One region of the Undibacterium sp. JH2W genome, then DNA from elsewhere that is predicted to be linked to it. Evidence: riboswitches for the same ligand, from Rfam matches in the RefSeq annotation. Region 1 holds a riboswitch; the other holds the start of a gene.
The links. Region 1 has a riboswitch for glycine ahead of gcvT (glycine cleavage system aminomethyltransferase GcvT). Riboswitches for the same ligand answer to the same signal wherever they lie in the genome.

Region 1 (10,863 bases):
GGCCATTTACTGCAGAAGATACGGTTGTTGTATCTGGCTATATGGCATACAGCTTTGCGGCGGCCTTTCGTACTGAACCAGTATTGACTCAGATACGTGACAAACTAGGCGCAGACTATTTGCGCATTTTCGATCTGGCCTGGCATCCAGAAGGTGTTATCAAACCCTTGCAATTGGGTGCCGCAGACTGGGGCAAGATGAATCGTATCGCCACTACCAGCCAGCAAGCTTTGGAGGAATTTGGCCTGCCTCAGTTCGAGGGTAGCAATGCCTGGGTGGTCGCCGGTAAAAATACTGGCAGTGGTAAACCCTTGCTGGCGGGTGATCCGCACATCGCTTACTCGGCACCCGCGGTCTGGTATGAAGCTCATCTCAAAATGCCGGGTTTTGAATTATATGGCCATCATCAGGCACTCAATCCCTTTGCCTTGTTAGGTCACAACCAGAACTTTGGCTGGACCCTGACCATGTTCCAGAATGACGATCTCGATTTTATAGCCGAGAAAGTCAATCCACAAAATCCCAATCAAGTCTGGATCAAGGGGCAGTGGGTGGATATGCAAAGCCGCGAAGAAATCATTAAGGTCAAAGGGCGTGAGTCCCTCAAACTGCAATTGAGAACATCAGCGCATGGCCCTATCATCAGCGACGCCTTCCGTGAAGCATGGGGTGAAGATCTGACTGCCAAACCCATCGCCATGTGGTGGGCATTTTTGGAAACTGAAAACCCTGTACTCGATGCCTTTTATGAATTGAACCGCGCCAGCACAAAAGAAATAGCAGCCCATGCAGCCAGCAATATCCATGCACCAGGTTTGAATGTCGTCTGGGCGAATACGCAAGGCGACATCGCCTGGTGGGCTGCGGCGAAACTGGTCAAGCGACCATCGGATGTCAACCCGGCTTTTATTCTTGATGGCAGTACAGCAGAGGCAGACAAGCCTGGCTTTACTGATTTTGCTGATAATCCGCATGAAGTCAATCCTGCGCGCGGCTACATTGTCTCGGCCAATCAACAACCCTTGCCATCAGGCGATTTTGCCATCCCCGGCTATTACAATCTGAATGAACGTGCACGCAGGCTGGAAGCTTTATTAGCGCAACCAGGCATCAAGTGGGAGACCAAAAACAGCCAGGCTTTGCAGCTTGATAACAAGACAGCTTATGCTGCGCAGATTTTGCCCTCTATCTTGCCCACCTTGCGCAAGCAAGTAACTGATGCAGACGGCAAACGTCTGCTGGAACTGCTGGAAAAATGGGATGGCAGTTACCAGGCGAATAGCATAGCACCCACCATCTTTAGTCAATTGCTGTATCAGATCACCTATGCGGCAATGGCAGATGAAGTCGGTGAAGTCCAGTTCAAAAACCTCTTGCGTACCCGCGCGCTTGACTATGCCTTGCCACGTTTGCTGGCAGATGCGCATTCACCCTGGTGGGATAACCGTACTACGCCAGCAGTAGAAACTCGCGACGATATCCTGGCACTGGCCTGGCGCGACAGCATCGCGCATTTGCAAAAAACCTTTGGTGCCGACAGCAAGCAATGGACCTGGGGCAAGGCGCATACCTTGACACATAAGCACCCCTTGGCGCAGCAAAAGCCGCTGGACAAGCTATTCAACATAGGCCCGTTTGAAGTTGCAGGTGGGCGTGAAGTGCCAAATAATTTGTCCGGGCCTATAGGACCAGCACCCTGGGATGTCGTGTATGGGCCATCAACACGACGTCTGATTGATTTTGCTGATGCTTCGAAAGCGCTAGGCATTAATCCTGTGGGGCAGAGCGGGGTTTTGTTTGATGCACATTACAATGATCAGGCGGCAGGGTTTGCGGCTGGGACTTATGTGCAGCAGTATTTGAGTGAGAAGGATGTTGTGGGACATGCGAAGAGTGTGCTTGTGTTGAGGGGGAAATAGGGGGGGCTGTTACCGTCATCACCGAAGCATAATCCGGCAATGATGCAACGCACATATTGACGTCATTCCAGCATGCTTTTGGCTGGAATCCAGTGGCGTTCGTGGTCAACTATTGCGTGAGCTAATTTCTGATCCCTAGTGTTTGAGCATTCGGATTTTCAAATACTTGCACACGTCATTTAAGATTGCTACCCCCGGCCTGCAATCATAATTTCACGAATACTGGTTATTAATTTCAGCTTGGCAAAAGCATTTAAGATATTTGCCTCACGCAAAATGCAAGATTCAAATCAGTCTGCAAGGATGAGATTTACTATCAGGTAAATATAGGCGGTAAATGGAAAGTATATTTAAATAGTCGATTTGGCAATGGAAGCAAATACAAGAATTTCGTTAAAATAAAATTTTATTTGCCAATTTAACAAATCCAGCATGAACTAAGCACTTTTCTGTAAATATTTCCACACTCAACTACCCAAGCCCTTGCAAGCCTTATATAATCGCGCTACTTGATCGGGAGAGCGTGACGAAAGTTGCCGCCGAAGGGGCTAATACCCAAAAAACTCTCAGGCACAAAGGACCGATCGACGGGGTAGTTAAAAGTTGCCCCAACTCTGGAGAGCGGTAGCGGCAGATACGTTTATTTTTATAAATATTCGCCGGACTACCCACCGAAGGTGCGCGCGGGCAGCAAACATACATGGCTCCCGTAATCTCTCAGGTACCAGGACAGAGGGGTATGCGATTTCAGCGCATGCGGCGTTTATTCGTCGTCGTGCGTTTGTTCGTCCCTTCAATCTGGTAATGAGGCACTCATGACGCAAGCAGCGACATCACTCAAGGCAACTCCCCTCAATGCAGCCCATCGTGCGGCTGGCGCAAAAATGGTTGATTTTGGCGGTTGGGACATGCCCGTCAACTATGGTTCCCAAATCGAAGAACATCATGCAGTGCGCACTGATTGCGGCATGTTTGATGTATCTCATATGTGTGTCGTTGATCTCCAGGGCGAAAATGTTCGCAGCTTCCTGCGTGGCCTGGTAGCGAATAATGTTGATAAATTGCAGGTAGCGGGCAAGGCCCTGTATTCCTGCATGTTGAAGCCTGAAGGCACGGTCATTGATGACCTCATCATTTATTTCTTCAGCGAAAACTGGTTCCGCCTCGTCGTCAATGCTGGCACGGCAGAAAAAGACATCGCCTGGATGAATGCCCGCAATGCAGAAACCAATAGCGGCCTGACCATTACCCAGCGCCGTGATGGTGCTAACGCTTTTGCCCTGGTGGCAGTGCAGGGCCCGAACGCCCGCGCCAAGGCATGGGAAGTCTTGCCAGAAACCAAAGCAGCTAGCGCAGAAATCAAACCCTTCAACGCAGTCATCGTCGCTGATACTTCCTTTGGTGAAGTCATGGTGGCACGCACTGGTTATACCGGTGAAGATGGTTTCGAGATTGCTGTATCTGCCGATCGCGTGACTGATTTCTGGAATGCCCTGGTTGCAGCCGGTGTCAAACCTGCTGGCCTCGGTGCACGTGACACCCTGCGTCTGGAAGCGGGCATGAATCTGTATGGACAGGACATGGATGAAACAGTCAACCCGCTTGATGCTGGTCTGGCCTGGACCATAGACCTGGTCAGTGAACGCGATTTCGTTGGCAAGCAAGCACTGCAAACACAAGGCCAGAACGCCCAGTTCCTGGGTCTGATCCTGCGTGAAAAAGGCGGCATCTTGCGCGCCCATCAAAAAGTAGTATGCGCACAAGGCGAAGGCGAAATCACCAGCGGTACTTTCAGCCCTACCATGGAACAGGCAATTGCACTGGCACGTTTGCCTATGGGCGTGTCTGTCGGCGATACTGTACATGTTGTTATCCGTGACAAGCAATTGGCAGCATCCGTTGTCAAACTGCCTTTTGTCCGTAACGGCAAAATCCTGGCCGTATAATTTGATCTGCAGTCAGTACAGCGCACTGGTACTGACTACTATTGATTAGCCACTCATTATTATTTAAAACAATTTATTTAACTGGAGCCCATCATGAACGTACCAGCAGACCTGAAATACACAACATCCCACGAATGGGTACGCACAGAAGCAGACGGCACGATCACTGTCGGCATTACAGCATTTGCTCAGGATGCTTTGGGCGATATCGTTTTCGTTGATTTGCCTAAAGTTGGCACAGCACTCGAAGCTGGCAAGGATTGCGCCGTGGTTGAGTCTGTTAAAGCAGCTGGCGACATCTATGCACCAGTGACTGGCGAAGTTGTCGCCATCAATGAAGAATTGGCCGATGCACCAGAATCCATTAATGCTGACGCGTTTGCAGCATGGCTGTTCAAACTGAAACCAGCCAATATTGCTGATGTTGATGCCTTGATGAATGCTGAAGCTTACGCCAAGAACATCGCTTGATTATGTAGTTAAAAGAGGTGGCCCTGTGGCTGCCTCTTTTAATATGGATTTGCCTGTTGCGGTTTGTCCCGCATAGCTCCGCCTGATATTCCACGTTACTCTTCCGTACCCCATATACCATGACCCGTCCTTCACTGACCCAACTGGAAGCGCATGACGCTTTCATCGCTCGCCATATCGGCCCTTCTGAAGCAGAACAAGCCGCCATGCTGAAAACCCTGGGCTATGCTGACCGCACAGCCCTGATTGATGCCATCGTCCCGGCCAATATCCGCCGTCACGATGTGCTGCCACTGGCGCAATTCACAGAAGCCAAGTCCGAACAGGAAGCACTGGCCACATTGAAGGCACTGGCGTCGAAAAACCGTGTACTGAAGTCCTTGATCGGTCAGGGTTATTACAATACGCATACTCCTGGCGTGATCCTGCGCAATATCTTTGAAAACCCTGCCTGGTACACAGCTTACACACCTTACCAGCCAGAGATTTCCCAGGGCCGCCTGGAAGCCATCCTGAATTTCCAGCAAGTCATCACTGACCTGACTGGCATGGATATCGCCAATGCATCCATGCTGGACGAAGGCACGGCTGCTGCTGAGGCAATGACGCTGATACAGCGTGTAGGCAAATCCAAATCCAATGTGTTTTATGTTGGCGATGATGTCTTGCCACAGACCCGCGAAATCATAGAAACCCGCGCCAAGCCGCTGGGTATCGAGGTGCGTACTTGCACGGGTACAGAAGCACTGGACAATGATTGCTTTGGTATCTTGCTGCAATACCCTGGCGTGGACGGCGCCATCCGCGATTACCGCGAATTTGCTGCCACCTTGCATGCAAAAGGCGCGATGGTCATCACTGCTGCCGATTTGCTGGCACTGACACTGATCGCTTCCCCAGGCGAGTGGGGTGCTGACGTGGTCGTTGGTAACAGCCAGCGCTTTGGCGTACCGCTGGGCTTTGGTGGCCCGCACGCAGGTTATATGGGTACGCGCGATGCATTCAAGCGCAGCATGCCTGGCCGTCTGGTTGGCGTGACGGTTGATGCACAAGGCAACAAGGCTTATCGCCTGGCCCTGCAAACACGCGAACAACATATCCGCCGTGAAAAAGCTACCTCGAATATCTGTACAGCACAGGTGTTGCTGGCAGTGATTGCCTCCATGTATGCCGTTTATCACGGCCCAGCAGGCCTGCGCCAGATCGCCTTGCGGGTACACCGCCTGACTGGTGTGCTGGCTGGCGGCCTGAAACAACAGGGTCTGGCTATTGCCAACACTACTTACTTCGACACCCTGACAGTCAATGTCGCCAATGCTGCTGCCTACCATCAGGCTGCCCAGGCTGCGGGCTACAATCTGCGCCAGATCAGCGCAACACAAGTTGGCGTTTCTCTTGACGAGACAGTCACACGTGCTGATGTTGAAGCTTTGTGGACGATTTTTGCCAAGGCCAGCGGTGTCACGACAGCGCCGGATTTTGCAGCGATAGAAGCAGGCGTCAATGATGCATACCCGGCAGCACTGACACGCGGCACGACTTACCTGACACACCCAACTTTCAACCGCTATCACGCAGAACATGAAATGCTGCGTTACCTGCGCAGCCTGGCTGACAAGGATTTGGCGCTGGACCGCACCATGATACCGCTGGGTTCATGCACGATGAAGCTGAACGCCACCAGCGAAATGATTCCTGTGACCTGGCCAGAGTTCTCCAGCATCCATCCATTTGCGCCAAATGACCAAACTATCGGTTACCGCGAAATGATCGATCAGCTGGAAGCCATGCTGTGTGCAGCGACTGGTTACGACGCTGTATCCCTGCAACCAAATGCCGGTTCCCAGGGGGAATACGCTGGATTGCTGGTGATCCAGGCTTACCACGCATCCCGTGGTGAAGCACACCGTAATATCTGCCTGATCCCGTCTTCTGCCCATGGTACCAATCCGGCATCCGCCAGCATGGTGGGCATGGACGTGGTCGTGGTGGCTTGCGATGACAAGGGCAACGTTGATCTGGCTGACTTGCAAGCCAAGGCAGAAAAGCACAGCGCCAACCTGGCAGCAGCGATGGTGACTTATCCATCCACGCATGGTGTGTTTGAAGAAGGCATACAGCAATTGTGCGAAATCGTGCATAGCCACGGTGGTCAGGTCTATGTCGATGGTGCGAACATGAATGCGCTGGTTGGCGTAGCCGCACCGGGCAAATTTGGTGGCGATGTCAGCCATCTGAACCTGCACAAGACTTTCTGTATCCCTCACGGTGGTGGCGGCCCAGGCGTAGGCCCGGTTGCAGTTGGTGCCCATTTGGCGAAGTTCTTGCCTAATCAGAAATCCACAGGCTATGTCCGTGGTGAAGATGGTATCTCTGCCGTCAGCGCCGCACCATTTGGCTCTGCCAGCATCTTGCCTATCTCATGGATGTACATCGCCATGATGGGCGCGCAAGGCTTGAAGGCAGCGACAGAAACAGCGATCCTGGCAGCTAACTACATCGCCAAACGCCTGGCCCCGCATTACCCTGTACTGTACAGCGGTCATGATGGCCTGGTGGCGCATGAGTGCATTCTGGATCTGCGTCCATTGACAGATGCGACTGGCATTACCAATGAAGACGTGGCAAAACGCCTCATCGACTTTGGCTTCCACGCACCAACCATGAGCTTCCCTGTGCCTGGCACGCTGATGATAGAACCGACAGAAAGCGAATCACAAGCCGAACTCGACCGCTTCATCGATGCCATGATCAGCATCCGTGAAGAAATCGCCAAGGTAGCCAGTGGTGAATTCGATGCCAAAGACAATCCTCTGAAACATGCGCCGCATACAGCAGAAGTGCTGATCGCCAATGAGTGGCCGCATGCTTACAGCCGTGAAGTGGCAGCTTACCCGGTTGCTTCACTGCGCAAGAATAAATACTTTGCGCCGGTTGGCCGTGCTGACAATGTCTATGGTGATCGCAATCTGTTCTGCTCTTGCATACCAGTTAGTGATTACGAATAAGTCTTGACTGCTTTGCTATAAATGAAAACGGACATGCTTGCATGTCCGTTTTTCTTCATCAGATAATCATTCAATTCGGCATCAGTACAGGGATAGGCGCATGCGCGGTCACACCCAGACGCAGCATTTTGGCAAATTGTTCTGCCGCCAGTGGCCGGCTAAAAATATAGCCTTGTCCTTCTTCACAATGCTGGGCTTTTAAGAAAGATAGTTGCCCCTGCTTTTCTATACCCTCTGCAATGACTTTTTGTTTCAGGCTATTGCCCATCGCGATGACGGCGCTGACGATGATGCCATCACCTCCGGCTTTACTTGCACCTATTTCATTGACAAATGACTGATCGATTTTCAATACATCAATCGGGAATTGATTCAGGTAACTCAGGCTTGAATAACCAGTGCCAAAATCATCGACTGCCAGTTGTATCCCCATGTCTTTCAATTGCTGGAGTATGGCGATGCTACTTTCTGCATTGCGCATCAAGACACTTTCGGTGATTTCCAGTTGCAGGCAGCTTGGTGAAAGCCCCGTCTCTTGCAAGATGGTACGTACGGCTTCAACAAAATCCTGGCGGCGAAATTCAACTGCAGAAATATTGACAGCGATTTCGGCAATCGTTAAACCTGCATCCTGCCATTTCTTGGTCTGGATACAAGCTTCACGCAAGACCCAGCGGCCTAGCGGGATGATGACACCACAGTCTTCTGCAATGCCAATAAAGCGTATTGGTGGCACCATGCCCCATTGTGGGTGATCCCAGCGCAACAAGGCTTCTGCGCCAGTGATGGCGCCGCTTTCAAGATTAATCTTGGGCTGGTAATGCAGCGAGAATTCATTGCGTATTATTGCCAGTCGCAGATTAGCTTCTATGACTTGCCGTTCAACTGCACGCACATTCATTTCTGGTTTGAAGAACTGGTAGTTATTGCGGCCTTTTTCCTTGGCCTGGTACATGGCCGTATCAGCATTTTTGATCAGGGTATCTGCATCTGCACCGTCGGCCGGATAGGAACTGATGCCTATGCTGGTGGTGACATACAACTCATGGCCATTGATACTATGTGGTGTTGCCAGCGACTTCAATAATTTTTCGGCAGTAAAGGCCGCATTCTCGGCAGACTTGTCATCTGTCACCAGTATGACGAATTCATCGCCACCCTGGCGGCTGACAGTGTCAGAACTGCGCACGCAGGCGCACAGGCGTTCAGTGACTGATTTCAGCAGCATGTCGCCCAGAGCATGACCTAAAGAATCATTGATATGCTTGAAATTGTCCAGGTCCAGGAAGAGTACGGCGAGGTGGGTTTCGCGACGTTTGGCCAGACCTATGGCCTGGGCAATGCGGTCATTCAACAGAGCACGGTTAGGCAGGTTGGTGAGGAAATCATGTTGCGCCAGATGCGCCATTTTCACTGCCATGGCCTGGGTCGCCGTGATATCGCGGAACACCATGACAGCACCGGATAGGTTACCGTAAGAATCGTGGATAGGCGCCGTGGAATCTTCTATGGCTACCTCGCTGCCATCACGTCTGAGCAAAATGGTCCCGGGAGTAAGGGTGGTGGCCGTATCCTGTTGCAATACCTGTACGACAGGATTGGCTTTAGGCTGCCGGTTTTCACTTTGTATCAGTGGCATGACCGTGCCTATGGGCTGGCCTTGCGCTTCTTCACGTTTCCACAAAGTGATATGTTCAGCGGCGACATTGAGGTAATCGATATTACCCGCCATGTCTGTGCCTATGACGGCATCACTGATGGAATTGAGGGTGATTTCTGCTCGTGCTTTTTCCAGGAAGGCAGCGTCCTCAACCGCTTTGCGCTGAATGATATTGCGCAAGGATTGCGGCACCAGGTAACTGGAAAAATGACCCCGGGTCAGGAAACCTTGTGCACCCAGTTCAACAGCTTCGATTGCCAGCGCATGATCTGTGTCACAGATAGTCAGTATGGGAATTTTGGGGACTATTGCAAATAAGTGCTGGAAGCTGGCGATACCCTTGCTGTCCGGCAGGAAACAGTCAAGCAAGATGATATCTATAGGCTTGGTTTTGTCATGCAGATGTTCAATGGCCGTAGCCAGGGTGTCTGCAAATGCCGTTTCATAATAACCATCGCGGGCTTTGAGCAGCGCATCCTGTAGTGCCAGGGCATCGGCAATGACAGGTGTAACAACGAGAATTCGCTTGACCATGAACTGGTTCCTTATAAAGCATTTGCAGAATGAAAGCAGCCAAAGACAGTCGCAAGTAAGGTATAGACAATCTAAGCTGGTGAAATACCAGGCTTTTTTTCTATAAATTATTGCCCATGCAAACCGTCTTTTGCCATGAAGCATGATCAGAAGTTACTGCAGGTCGAGCTGGGTGTCTGTGCGATGCCGCACGCAAGGCTTAGACGAGTGCGTGGGATAGGAGTGAAAACAGCGGGGCACTTAAAAGAGGAGGAAGGTATCGATCTTATCGATACCTTTATTTAAGCCTGATTGAAAAATAACTAAATCTATTTAGCTTTATAGATACCGGCTTCCAGTATCACATCATTATTGCGAAAGATATAAGTAGTCTTGTTCTCTATCTGCTTGGACACAGGATTGTTGTAGCGATAGTCTACCCAGCCCTTACCCTTGCTTTTAGCCAGGGCAATAATGTCTTTGCGATAGTATTTGCCATCGGCATCGGGCAAGTCCAGCATGTTTTTACCTACCAGTTTAGGGTTGATGGGGTGAGCGATGACGATGCCATCCAGGCCACGCAAGTACAGGTAGATAGAGCCATTGATGAATTCAGGGTTCTTGTTGTTGATTTCCTGCACCAGCGCATCCTTGCCATTCTTTTGCATATAGGCCAGACCTTTGTCTACCATGGCAACAGCATCTGCCGGATTGTCTTCCGCTATTGCCATTGAGAATTGGCTTGCCAGCAACAATGCAAGCAATAATTTGATGAATGTCATTTTTGTCTCCCTCGCTATCATTATTTTTATTGATCGTGTGGTCTGGCACTTGCTGCATGATTAAGACTAGTGGAGATAGGCGAAAAAGGCAAAGTGTTCATGTTAATAAGCAACAGCTTGCTAGCCAGTATTGCCATCATTTAATGCAAGGCTTGATGTGATATTAAGGGGAACAATAGGAGGCACAATCTTTAACATTCAAGAGCGGCATTCGGACTGAAAAGAATTGCCCTGCGGAAAAATTGTGCAGTAAAATATGCACATGTTTCCGCATGGCAATCTATTTCTTATCTCTGTATTTCGTCTATTCCATCACTCTCATGAAAAAATCAATTCTCTTCACTGCGCTACTCGTTTCTTCTTTCACTGCATTTGCAAGTGAAGTCGCTCCTACTGTAGATAAGCAATCTTGCGAAAAAGCAGTTTATCCAAAATCAGCATTGATGAATGAAGAAACAGGGACGGTAGTTTTGTCTGTGTTGGTTGGACCTGATGGCGCGGTGGTTGATTCAAAAGTAGAGAAGTCCAGTGGTTCCAAGGCTTTGGATAAGGCAACTCAAAAGA
Region 2 (10,863 bases), on a different contig from region 1:
AAAATATTCGACAACTGACTTTCCCCAAAAAATTACAACTCTCGGGAAGCTTAGCAATGAGCTTCACGATGATACATCCTGGACGATATGCAACGAATACTTGGGAGGCCGAATTAGTGAACTCCACAATTTATTGTATTGTTGAACCTGCACGCGAGGTCGTAATAACCGTTTTGGCACCTGCTGATACACCTCAAGAGCTCTTTGCCAATACTTTAAAAAGTATTGAAAGCTTGAAGTTCGTTAGCAAATAATACAGCGCCATCGCACCAGCTATGCCTGCAATTCCTCAATCAAACTGATGATCTCCTTGCCATAGCTTTCCAGCTTCTTGTCGCCCACACCTGATATGGCACGCAAAGCGGGCAGGCTGGCGGGCTGCTGGCGGGCGATTTCGCGCAGGGTGGCGTCGGGGAAGATGACGTAGGCTGGCACGTTGTGGGTGCGTGCAGTTTCCACCCGCCACCAGCGCAGTTTGTCGAAGACGCTCTGGGCTTTGCTGTCGAGATCGGACTCGGCAAAATCCTTGGCTGACTGGCGTTTGTGCTTGACGGCTTTTTCGGCTTTTTTATACTGACGCAGCTGTACCTTGATTTCACCACGTAAAACAGCGCGGGATGCTTCTGTCAGTTTCAGTGAGCTATAGTTTTCATAGTCCACTGCCACCAGGCCCAGGGCAATCAACTGGCGCAACAGGGCGCGCCACTCAGCTTCGCTCTTGTCCGAGCCTATGCCATAAGTCGACAGCTTTTCATGCCGCCACTGCTGCACGCGTTCAGTATCAATACCACGCAAGATATCGATGACATGACCAGCGGCAAAACGCTGATCTACACGATAGACCGTGGACAGGATTTTTTGCGCAGCCACGCTGCCATCGAAAGAAACCGGCGGGCTCATGCAGGTATCGCAATTGCCGCAGGGCTCAGCCTGCTGGCCAAAATAATCGAGAATGTGGACGCGGCGGCAATTCAGGGTTTCGCACAGCGTGAGCATGGCATCAAGCTTGACGCTTTGCACACGCTTGTACGTCTCATTGGCTTCTGACTCATCGATCATGCGCCGTTGCTGCACTACGTCTTGTAAACCATAGGCCATCCAGGCATTGGCGCTGGCCCCATCGCGACCGGCACGGCCAGTTTCCTGGTAATAGCCTTCTATGCTTTTTGGCAAATCCAGGTGGGCGACAAAACGTACATCGGGTTTGTCTATGCCCATGCCAAAAGCAATGGTGGCGCACATGACAATGCCATCTTCACGCAGGAAGCGTGCCTGGTTACGGCTACGGTCAGCTAGCTCCATACCCGCATGATAGGGCAGGGAGGTGATGCCGTTTTCATTCAGGAATTCGGCTGTCTCTTCTACTTTTTTGCGTGACAGACAATACACGATGCCAGCGTCGCCACTGTGCTGAGCAGTGATGAAGTCCAGCAATTGTTTGCGGCCATTGGCTTTTTCGACGATCTGGTAGCGGATATTCGGGCGGTCAAAAGACGACACGAACTGCATCGCGTTTTCCAGTTGCAGCCTGTGGATGATTTCATCGCGGGTTTGCTGGTCAGCCGTGGCTGTCAGGGCGATGCGCGGTACGTTCGGGAAGCGTTCATGCAGGGCTGACAGCTTGATGTATTCAGGGCGGAAATCATGGCCCCATTGCGAAACGCAATGGGCTTCATCAATGGCAAACAAGGCGATGTTGACGACTTGCAGCAGTTCCAGGCAGCGTTGGGTCAGCAGACGTTCCGGCGCGATATAGACGAGGTCGATATCGCCTTCACGCATCTTTTTTTCCACCGCCAGGATTTCATCAAAGCTCTGGGTGGAATTCAAGAAGGCTGCACGTACACCAACCTCGGCCAGGGCGTCAACCTGGTCTTGCATGAGGGCGATCAGTGGCGACACCACGATGCCCACGCCATTACGTAGCAAGGCCGGTATCTGGTAACACAGGGACTTACCGCCGCCTGTTGGCATCAGCACCAGGGCATCGCCGCCATTGACGACATGCTCAACGATTTGCCCTTGCTGGGAACGGAAAGCCGGGTAGCCGAAAATGGTCTGCAATAAATGCAGGGCCTGGTCTACTGTATTGTCGCTGGTTCCGGTATTGGTATAGCCCGTTGCTGTCACTGCCGTAGTCACCTCTGTCATCACCCTCTAGTCTGCCCAGGTAATCACGCCAGTGTAGGCAGTAATCAGGATCATGATGCCAAAGGCGATGCGGTACCAGGCAAACACATTAAAATTATGTGAGCTGATATAACGCAACAACCAGCGCACGCAAAAGAAAGCCGAGATAAAGGCCGCAACCGTACCCAGGCTGAACATGGGCAAATCAGCCATCGACAATTCTTCGCGCGCTTTGTACAGCGAATAGACGGTGGCACCCAGTAGCGTAGGTATCGCCAGAAAGAATGAGAATTCAGTGGCAGCCTTGCGTGACAGGCCAAACAGCATGCCGCCTATGATGGTGGCACCCGAACGGCTGGTGCCGGGTATCAGGCCCAATGATTGCGCCAGGCCAATTTTAAGCGCATCCATGATGCTCATGTCATCCACTGACTGTATGCGGGCGTGATTGCTGTCTTCCGCATTGAGCTGTTTTTGCTTGCGCTCAACGATGAGGATGATGATGCCGCCGATAATGAAAGCCAGCGCCACTGGCACAGGAGCAAACAGCAGAGCCTTGATTTTCTTGATGAACAATACCCCTATGATGGCCGCTGGCAAAAATGCCACAACCAGATTGATGGCGAACTTGCGTGCCTTGGCATCCGTGGCCAGGCCAGTCACAACAGAGATGATTTTTTGTCTATATTCCCAGCATACTGCAAATATGGCACCTGCCTGTATCACGATTTCAAATACCTTGGCAGTTTCTGTCGTGAAATTAAGCAGACTGCCTGTCAGGATCAGGTGACCGGTAGATGAAATTGGCAAGAATTCCGTCAAACCTTCGACGATACCCATGATGATGATTTTGACTGCGAGTAGTAGATCCATATGACACTAAAAAGTATGAAGTTAAGCAAGAATTATCCGGGACGAAGCTTAGCATGGCGCATGCTGGCCTTGCGTAGAAATTTGCGGCCTGCTGCTTATATTCAAGCGTAAAAATTCGTCGCTTTACTTTGGCTTACAACTTGCCAGATTGCAGTAGCTTGCACCTGAAGTGCCGTATTTTAGTACTTTCTTGAAATTCATTGTAGTCCAACTGCTCAGTGGCGATACTTCAGCCTGTTAATAAAACTGCATAACACTGCAAATCCCAGACTCATGCCTAAGCAGCCAGAACGATATAGCCCTTATTGCAAACATGGAGTCGCTGCCAGTTTGCTATTAGGTTTGTTTGGCTGCAGTAGCACTATGCCTGTCCAGCCAACCATGGCCTTCCAGGAGCAGAGTCCGGGCGGGATGGCATTGAGTGAGTACCGTAGTCAACAAGTAGAAGTCAGCATGGTGAGGCAGCAATATATCTGGCGTTTTCCGGATGCCAACCAGCATTTGGCCCAGTTTGCTCACCATATACAGGTAGATGGCACGGTGCCTGTGCGATTGCAGGATTTTGTTATTACCTATCGCAAGCCCCTGCGTTTTTCTCGTGGCCCGGCACCAGATGCCGGATCGATGGTGAGCAGGCCGGGAGATGAAGTGCAGATCAGCAAAAATGATCAGTTCCTCGTTACCGAAAGCATAGCCCCGGAGTTTACTGGCGAACAAAGTTACCGCCGCCTGGAGGTAGCCAAGCTTAAGGTCGGTGATGAAAGCTATGTATTGACTGTAGCAAATGGTTTTTTGCACCGCCCCATGTGGCTGGCAATTTATGCCGCAGATGGTAGTGCTGTGTATCGCATAGGTCTGCCGCATGGACATTGGCAATTTACTGAACATGCTGATGGTATCTCCATGGTGGACATCTCAGGTTCTGGCCGGCGAGTGTTGATAAGGCCAGAGCACTAATGAAAGCCTGGCTGCGGCGTGATGCTGTGTATGCCTGTCTATGCATGAATTTAAGTGGCTGCTTCGTGCCACTGCCCATCGTTGGCGGCGGTATTGCTGGCGCAGGGCGGGATAACGATGCAGCCAGAGAAGTAGCCAGCAATTACCCTGAATTTAAGGAGAAACATGTGCAAACCGAAATCACCCAACAAGTAACAAACAAGACGCGTACTGACCGCAATAATTATTTTGCCGGCTTTGCCGATCATGTCCACGTACGTCGTAATACACCCACCAGGATGGGGTCATTTGAATTCAATTTTGTGCGCTCGGGCACAGATAATGGTGTGCTGATCCAGGTCTATCACGATGGCCTGCGCATCATGCTGGAACGCATACCTTCGACTTTTTACATGGGGGAGCTGCAAGCCAGTGAAGTACAAATAGGCGGCTGCGACTACCTTTTGCTGGCCGCTAATTCCCGCACCAGCACGCAACGCATGTGGTTTGGCATTTTCCGTCATGACGGCAGCAAACTGTATGCTGCCAGTCTGGAACAGTCTGTTGTCCGTGTCCATCAAAACGAAGATGGCATTTCCCTGTTCTTTTTGAGTGGTGATTCCATGCGTATCAAGATCTAAGCTGACATAAATGCATATGGGCATTTATGTCGACGGAAAGAAACGCGTCTGCACTGCTTTAGAAAATAACAGCCAGGCAGACATGCCCTTGAAACCAGGGATCAGCTTCCCTTGATTTCTTAAAACTCTTCCCAGTCTTGCTCGGCCGCAGCGGATTTTCTTTGCGGCAGATGGCGAAGCTGCGCTCTACTGGATACATTTACTGCGCGCGTAATCACTGGTGGACGGAGGGTATTGACGGGGCGGCGAACTTGCATGGCAGGTTTTTCTGCCTGCTCCATGATCTGGAATTGCGCGACCAGATCCGACAATTTAGCTGATTGCTCGCGCATGCTTTCTGCCGCAGCCGCAGCTTGTTCCACCAGGGCGGCATTTTGTTGTGTCATCTCATCCATTTGCGTGACAGCCAGATTGACTTGTTCAATACCGGCACTTTGTTCCTGGCTGGCTGCCGTGATTTCGCTCATGATGTCTGCCACATGCTTGACGCTGGAAACAATATCCGTCATGGTCTGGCCAGCCGTATCCACCAGCCTGCTGCCATGTTCGACCTTGCCTACTGAGTCATCGATGAGGTGCTTGATTTCCTTGGCGGCGGAAGCACTACGCTGTGCCAGATTGCGCACCTCGGTTGCCACCACGGCAAAGCCACGACCTTGCTCACCGGCGCGGGCCGCTTCTACGGCAGCATTCAGGGCCAGGATATTGGTCTGGAAGGCTATGCCATCAATGACCGAGATAATATCGACGATCTTGCGCGAGCTTTCCTTGATAGATCCCATGGTTGCCACTACCTGTCCGACCACTTCCCCCCCTTTGACGGCAACGCCGGATGCCGAGATCACCAGTTGATTGGCCTGGCGCGCATTGTCGGCATTTTGCTTGACCGTCGATGTCAGTTCTTCCATTGACGATGCAGTTTCCTGCAATGAACTGGCTTGTGATTCTGTGCGAGATGACAGGTCTGCATTGCCCGAGGCAATTTCAGCTGCAGCCACGTTGATGGTTTCAGTGCCATGTCGCACATTACCAATGACACCGCTGAGGCCAGTGTTGATGCCATTAATGGCATGCATCATCTTGCCGATTTCATCATGCAGTTTTATCTCTAGGGAGTCACTCAAATCACCTTGCGCCATCTTTTCTGCAACTGCCGTGGCCCTGGCCAGTGGCTTGGTGATGGATATCGTCATCAACCAGGCACAGGCTACTGCCAGCATGGCAGCAATTACCGAGAGGGCGATCAACAGCATGCGGCTGGATTGATAAGTGTGCTGGATTTCGTCCGAAGTATCATCAATTTGCTTGCGCTGCATGGCCAGCATTTCTTCTATCTTTTTGACATAGATAGTCGATGCTGGAATGAACTCCTTGTCCAGAGCAGTATTGGCTTCATCCACTTTGCCTTCTTTTTTGAGGTCGACAACTTTGTTGCGGGCACTGATATAGGCTTGGCGTTGTTCGCCGATTTCCTTGAAGAGGGCAATCTCATCAGCACTCTTCATATGTTCGCCTATTTCCTTTTGCAGGAGTGCAGAAGTCCTGCTTGATTCTTCCTGATCTGCTGCAAAAAATCTGGCGAGCGAAGGATCGCTGCTTTTGGCTATGGCTATGGTACGGCGCACGCCAGTGTGGATATTGCGATACCAGTCGCTAACCATGCGTTCTGTTGCCAGCGGATCTTTCAATAAATCATCAGCCGCTGCAGCAACCGTATTGAGTTTAAGGATGGCGACCAGGGTGGTCATGAAGAACAAGACCAGGATGAGTGCAAAGCCCAAGCCTAGGCGTTTACCCACCGAAAGGTGTTTAAGTAAAGAGATCATAGATTTTCTATTTGTTGTCGTAAGACAAATTGAAAATGCAGACCCGTAATTACCTGGTGGTCTGCATAGGGAAGAAGAGAAATTAAATTTCCTAGTGGCAATTATACTTTGAAGTAATTAGCTAGTTGTATGAAGTTTGTATGAAATTTATTCATGATTTGTCAAATCAGATTTTTGTATGACTGATAAGTAAGGCTTGGCATTGTATATTTAATCAGAAATACCTATTGGGTATGCTTGGTGATTGATTTAACATTGCCTTCATTTCTTGTTTAGTACTTTGAGCGATTTAACTGCACTCATCAGCATTGTCATTAGGAGAAGCAAATGCATGCTCACTACAAGCATGGTCCCCAACTGTGCATGAAGCTGGTCCAGCATATAGGCCAGGCCCCATGCCAGCAGCGGGAATAAGGGGATAATGGGAAATATGGACAGACTTCCCATGTCCCCTCTTGCTCTCTTATCCAAGACAGTAGTTGGTATCCAGATGAGCCAGGCAAGACTGGCAATGATTAGGGCGAACAGATCAGTCATGGCAGACGCATGGTATCAATGTGGCGCGGTCGCAGCTTCAAGCTGTGTCAGATAAAACATCGCCTGCTCTTTATTATCCCCGCACATGTCTGACGATGCCTGTAAGCCCGCGCAAACAGCCGGGCGGCTGGCATCGCCAAAAATCTTGCAGCCTAAATCTTCATCCAGTTGTATACAGGGCACACCCGCGGGTTTGCCGTCTGGCATACCGGGTATAGGACTGGAGATGGACGGTGCTATGCAGCAGGCGGCGCAATGAGGGCGGCAGGAAAAAGAAGTACTCATGCACGCATTGTAAAGTATGCCTCTTATGGCACGCCAGCAGAAAGATGTGCTCGGTATGGTGCACGGCAGGTAGGAGGTGTTAAATGCACAAGCTCCCACCTGCTTATTTCATGACGTTCATGACGTATATGTCACGGCAATGCCAGGGTGATCAGCCACTGACATTCATACGCTGGGTATGTGTCCATTGATGGTCATAGTCCGAAACCGTAGAACCATAAGTTCTATAGGTTTTACCTTCACCTGGCCATGGGTTCATGATGTAGATGTAATTGGTGCCATTGTAGACTTCATAGCCAGAGCCAACCATGATATGGCCGCCACCATTGGTCCAGCCATAGCGGATGACGAAGGGGCGGTTGGCATTGATGTCATTGACCACGGTATTCCATGAAGAGGCATAGTTGTAAGCATTGTTGGATACACCCCAATGGTTCAGGATGTTTTGCACGCTACCACCGCTGCCATACATGGAGTTGGGCTGGTTGGCGTAACTATTCCAGTTAAAGTTGCTATTGCCACAGGCGTAATTCAAGCCAAAAGCCCAGTTGACGATCTGGCACTGACTGGGATTTTGATTGTAAAAACTCAGCAATGCCTTGCTGCTGCCTGCCCAGCACCACTGGCTATGCTCTTGTGTTACCAGCGGTATGTTCAGTGCGCGTGACTGGGCAAAGGCAGATGAAACACCCAGCATGATGCCCAGTGCAAGGATCAGTCTTAACAGATTTTTTTGCATGATATCTCCCTATATATGTCGGTATGAGTATGGATGCTGCGCTTAGCGGAAGTTATCCATATTGGTCTTGATGCTGGCCCGCAGCGGATCGAGGATGTCGCTTTGTTCCAGCAATCCACCATTGGCGGAGGCTGTTCCGGTTTTTTCGCTGCGCTGTTGCAGCAGCAGGGTTTGCCGGGCTGCCTGCAAAGGCGCGAAGCGGGCACGGGCATCAGTGGGGGACACTACTTCTAGGAAATCTGACATGGCCTGGTAGATACGGATGAAGCGCAAGTTAGAGCGCGTGCTATTGCCATGCACGGCAATAGCTGCATCCACATCCTTGGCCAGCACGCTTCCACCATAGGAGGTAATACCCCAGCGGCCATTGTCCTGCCTGAGGGTTGCCAGACCTATCGGTGTGTCATGCAGGCTGATGACAAAGCGCCACTCGCCTGTGGCCTTGGCCAGGCTACGCAAATCACTGCGACCAGCCAGGACATCTTGCGGCGGGATGCTATACACAGGGAAGCCATAACTGATTTTGGCATCCTTGAGGTCTTGCACATCATTGACTTCCAGCGGGAATTCGGCAGGCAGGGTGCCACCACGCCGCTGTACATTGAATTGCACAAAGTCGGCAAAATCACGTTGTGCTGCTGCGCTGACGAGGCGGGCCTGCTCTGTCGTACCGGCGATGTCGCTGCTGATGTTTTGTGCCAGTAACGGTGCACTCGTCATAGCACAGCTGAGACTGAACATCAAAGCGGCGAGCGTGGATTTTTTGTATCTTGAAACGGAGTTCAAATGCATGATAGCTTGCTCCTTCTAGAGATGTAGATAAAAGCCCGTCTGTCCAAGCGGGCTGGGCGGCTTGAAACATGACATGGTTCACATGCCGGACAATTCACCCGCGGGTGCGGGAAACAGGTAATTAGCTCAAGGAGCTAACAAGGCTGAGTAGCATCAACAATGCAGGTGACTACACCAGAAAGACGTGTGGTGAGCATGCATGGTCGAGCTGTCTGCATTGAGATCATCTTTGTAGCCATGGTTGAGCTGGCTGCTTTCTTCAGACCTGGCTTTGTCGCCAGTCTTTTGTCGTGCGAGCGCGCAGGCTGCCGCCATCGCGGTGACAGTGTCACCGTGCAAATGAGTCAGTTTCATGATGTAGAAACTCCGGGCGTCAAAGAGATATCTGCGCGCAAAATACGCTGCGGATACCCCCTCTGTCCTGGACCTGAGAGATTTCGCCTGCAACTGCTGGTGGCAGTGCAATGCTTGCTCCTTCGGTGTGCCGGGCGACGTAGTCCGGCAGCTCTTCAGAGTTTGAAAGTGATAACGGTCCTTGTTGCCTGAGAGTTTCCGGGGTGGTTGCTCCTTCGGCGCTGTCCTTCTTGTGCGTAGACAGTCTCTCCCGATATCACCTGGCTTGCGCCTTTGTGCTCAACCCCTTGTGTGGGTCGTAGAAATGAGCATAGTGCACGCCTTAATCATTTACAAATTATTTTTGATAACAAAGCGATTATTTTTTTGCTAATGCTGTGCAGCCATTGTTTTGATAATGGCTTGCCAGCCTTACATGCTTTGGTATGCTTGGTGTTTGTCCCTTAGCCCAGCTATCATATGGCTACTATCGACCCCTTCTCTTTATCCATGCCTCTACAATTTACCCTGGTTTCGCGATCACGCCTGTCGTCCCTGCTCGGCAAACTCAGCCTTGCTTGTGGGCTGGCACTGAGTTTTATCCACGCTGAAGTAAATGCGCAAGACCAGCCAGCAGTGCAGGAAGCTGCCAAGGAAAAAGGCAAGGAAAGTGCCTGGCTGACTAGTTCTGGACTGAGCAATTTTGCAAAAAAAATGGTGGAAAGCCGTTACATGCCTTACAAATTGGCAGGGCAAAAAGATAGTAAGGGCATGCTGACTTACAAGGCTTATTTCCAGCCCTTGCCACCTGATGTAGAAAGATTTTATTACTATTGGGCCATGACGACGGAGTGGTATGCCAATTACAAAAAGAATATGACAGAAGAGGGCTATCAGGAAACCTGGCACCAGTCTTTTCGCGATGCTGCCAATACCGAATTACATCAGGCGATCTGGCAAAAAAAATCTACAGGAAGTCCAGAGGTTCCCAAAGTGGGTAGTGCTTACGCGGATGAAGAGCATGAGCAAAACATACTGGTCTCAATGTTATGGCGCGGCGAATTCAATAAACTGGATCAGACACTGGACGATGGCTTTGCAAAAAAACAGGCCGGAAAATTAAACTCCAATGTCCTGTACACGCGTTTTGGCACCTTGTCACGTTTGGATAAAGAGTACAAGAAACAGTTTGATCGCTGGGTAAAAACCAGTCAGCATGGCTATGCCTATCTGGCGCGCGGGATGTTCTTGCAAGAGCAGGCCTGGGAAGCGCGCGGTGCTAAATTTGCGGCAGAAACCAGTAAGTCACAGTTTGCCGCATTTCACTGCCTGGCAGCCCTGGCCAGACAGGATTTCAACAAGGCCAATGAAAAAATCATGGCATGCGCTATCTGTGCCGGTGAATTGATACGCAATAACAAGGCGCTCAGCAAGCAAGAAGATGATCTTGCTTTGCTCAAAACCGCTCTGCAACAAGACCCTGGCCTGTATTCGCCAGCGTATGCCTATCTGAATAAATTGCTGCCGCAATGGGGTGGTTCGTTTAGCGAGATGGAAGCCTTCATCAACGAGATCAGGCAAATGACGGACGATGAAGTGCTGGTCGAACAATTGAAGTCTCGACTGTGCTATGAGCGTGGCATGGCTATTTATGGAGAAGATACAGAAGGGGCACGCATCTGGCTTGAAAAAGGTTTGAATAGCCAGCCCTATCAATTGCTCATCAATGAGCTGGCCCTGCTATATGCCAAAAAGAACAGCCACAAACAAG

Region 2: it holds a riboswitch for glycine, as region 1 does, so the genes downstream of both, ACO0LC_RS26135 (hypothetical protein) here and gcvT (glycine cleavage system aminomethyltransferase GcvT) in region 1, are expected to answer to the same signal.

What each region holds. Positions count from the first base shown of each region.
Region 1 covers NZ_JBMPOT010000002.1:175,560-186,422, forward strand. The annotation lists gene ACO0LC_RS03085 (penicillin acylase family protein) at 1-1,919, shown strand, start outside; glycine riboswitch at 2,424-2,512, shown strand; glycine riboswitch at 2,524-2,662, shown strand; gene gcvT (glycine cleavage system aminomethyltransferase GcvT) at 2,735-3,865, shown strand; gene gcvH (glycine cleavage system protein GcvH) at 3,959-4,336, shown strand; gene gcvP (aminomethyl-transferring glycine dehydrogenase) at 4,456-7,344, shown strand; gene ACO0LC_RS03105 (EAL domain-containing protein) at 7,415-9,538, opposite strand; gene ACO0LC_RS03110 (cache domain-containing protein) at 9,847-10,299, opposite strand; gene ACO0LC_RS03115 (energy transducer TonB) at 10,620-10,863, shown strand, end outside.
Region 2 covers NZ_JBMPOT010000024.1:47,373-58,235, forward strand. The annotation lists gene ACO0LC_RS26085 (hypothetical protein) at 1-254, shown strand, start outside; gene recQ (DNA helicase RecQ) at 274-2,151, opposite strand; gene ACO0LC_RS26095 (undecaprenyl-diphosphate phosphatase) at 2,158-3,003, opposite strand; gene ACO0LC_RS26100 (hypothetical protein) at 3,367-3,960, shown strand; gene ACO0LC_RS26105 (hypothetical protein) at 3,960-4,580, shown strand; gene ACO0LC_RS26110 (methyl-accepting chemotaxis protein) at 4,700-6,406, opposite strand; gene ACO0LC_RS26115 (hypothetical protein) at 6,668-6,943, opposite strand; gene ACO0LC_RS26120 (YkgJ family cysteine cluster protein) at 6,959-7,228, opposite strand; gene ACO0LC_RS26125 (C39 family peptidase) at 7,380-7,967, opposite strand; gene ACO0LC_RS26130 (hypothetical protein) at 8,010-8,687, opposite strand; gene ACO0LC_RS26135 (hypothetical protein) at 8,913-9,113, opposite strand; glycine riboswitch at 9,279-9,376, opposite strand; gene ACO0LC_RS26140 (hypothetical protein) at 9,573-10,863, shown strand, end outside.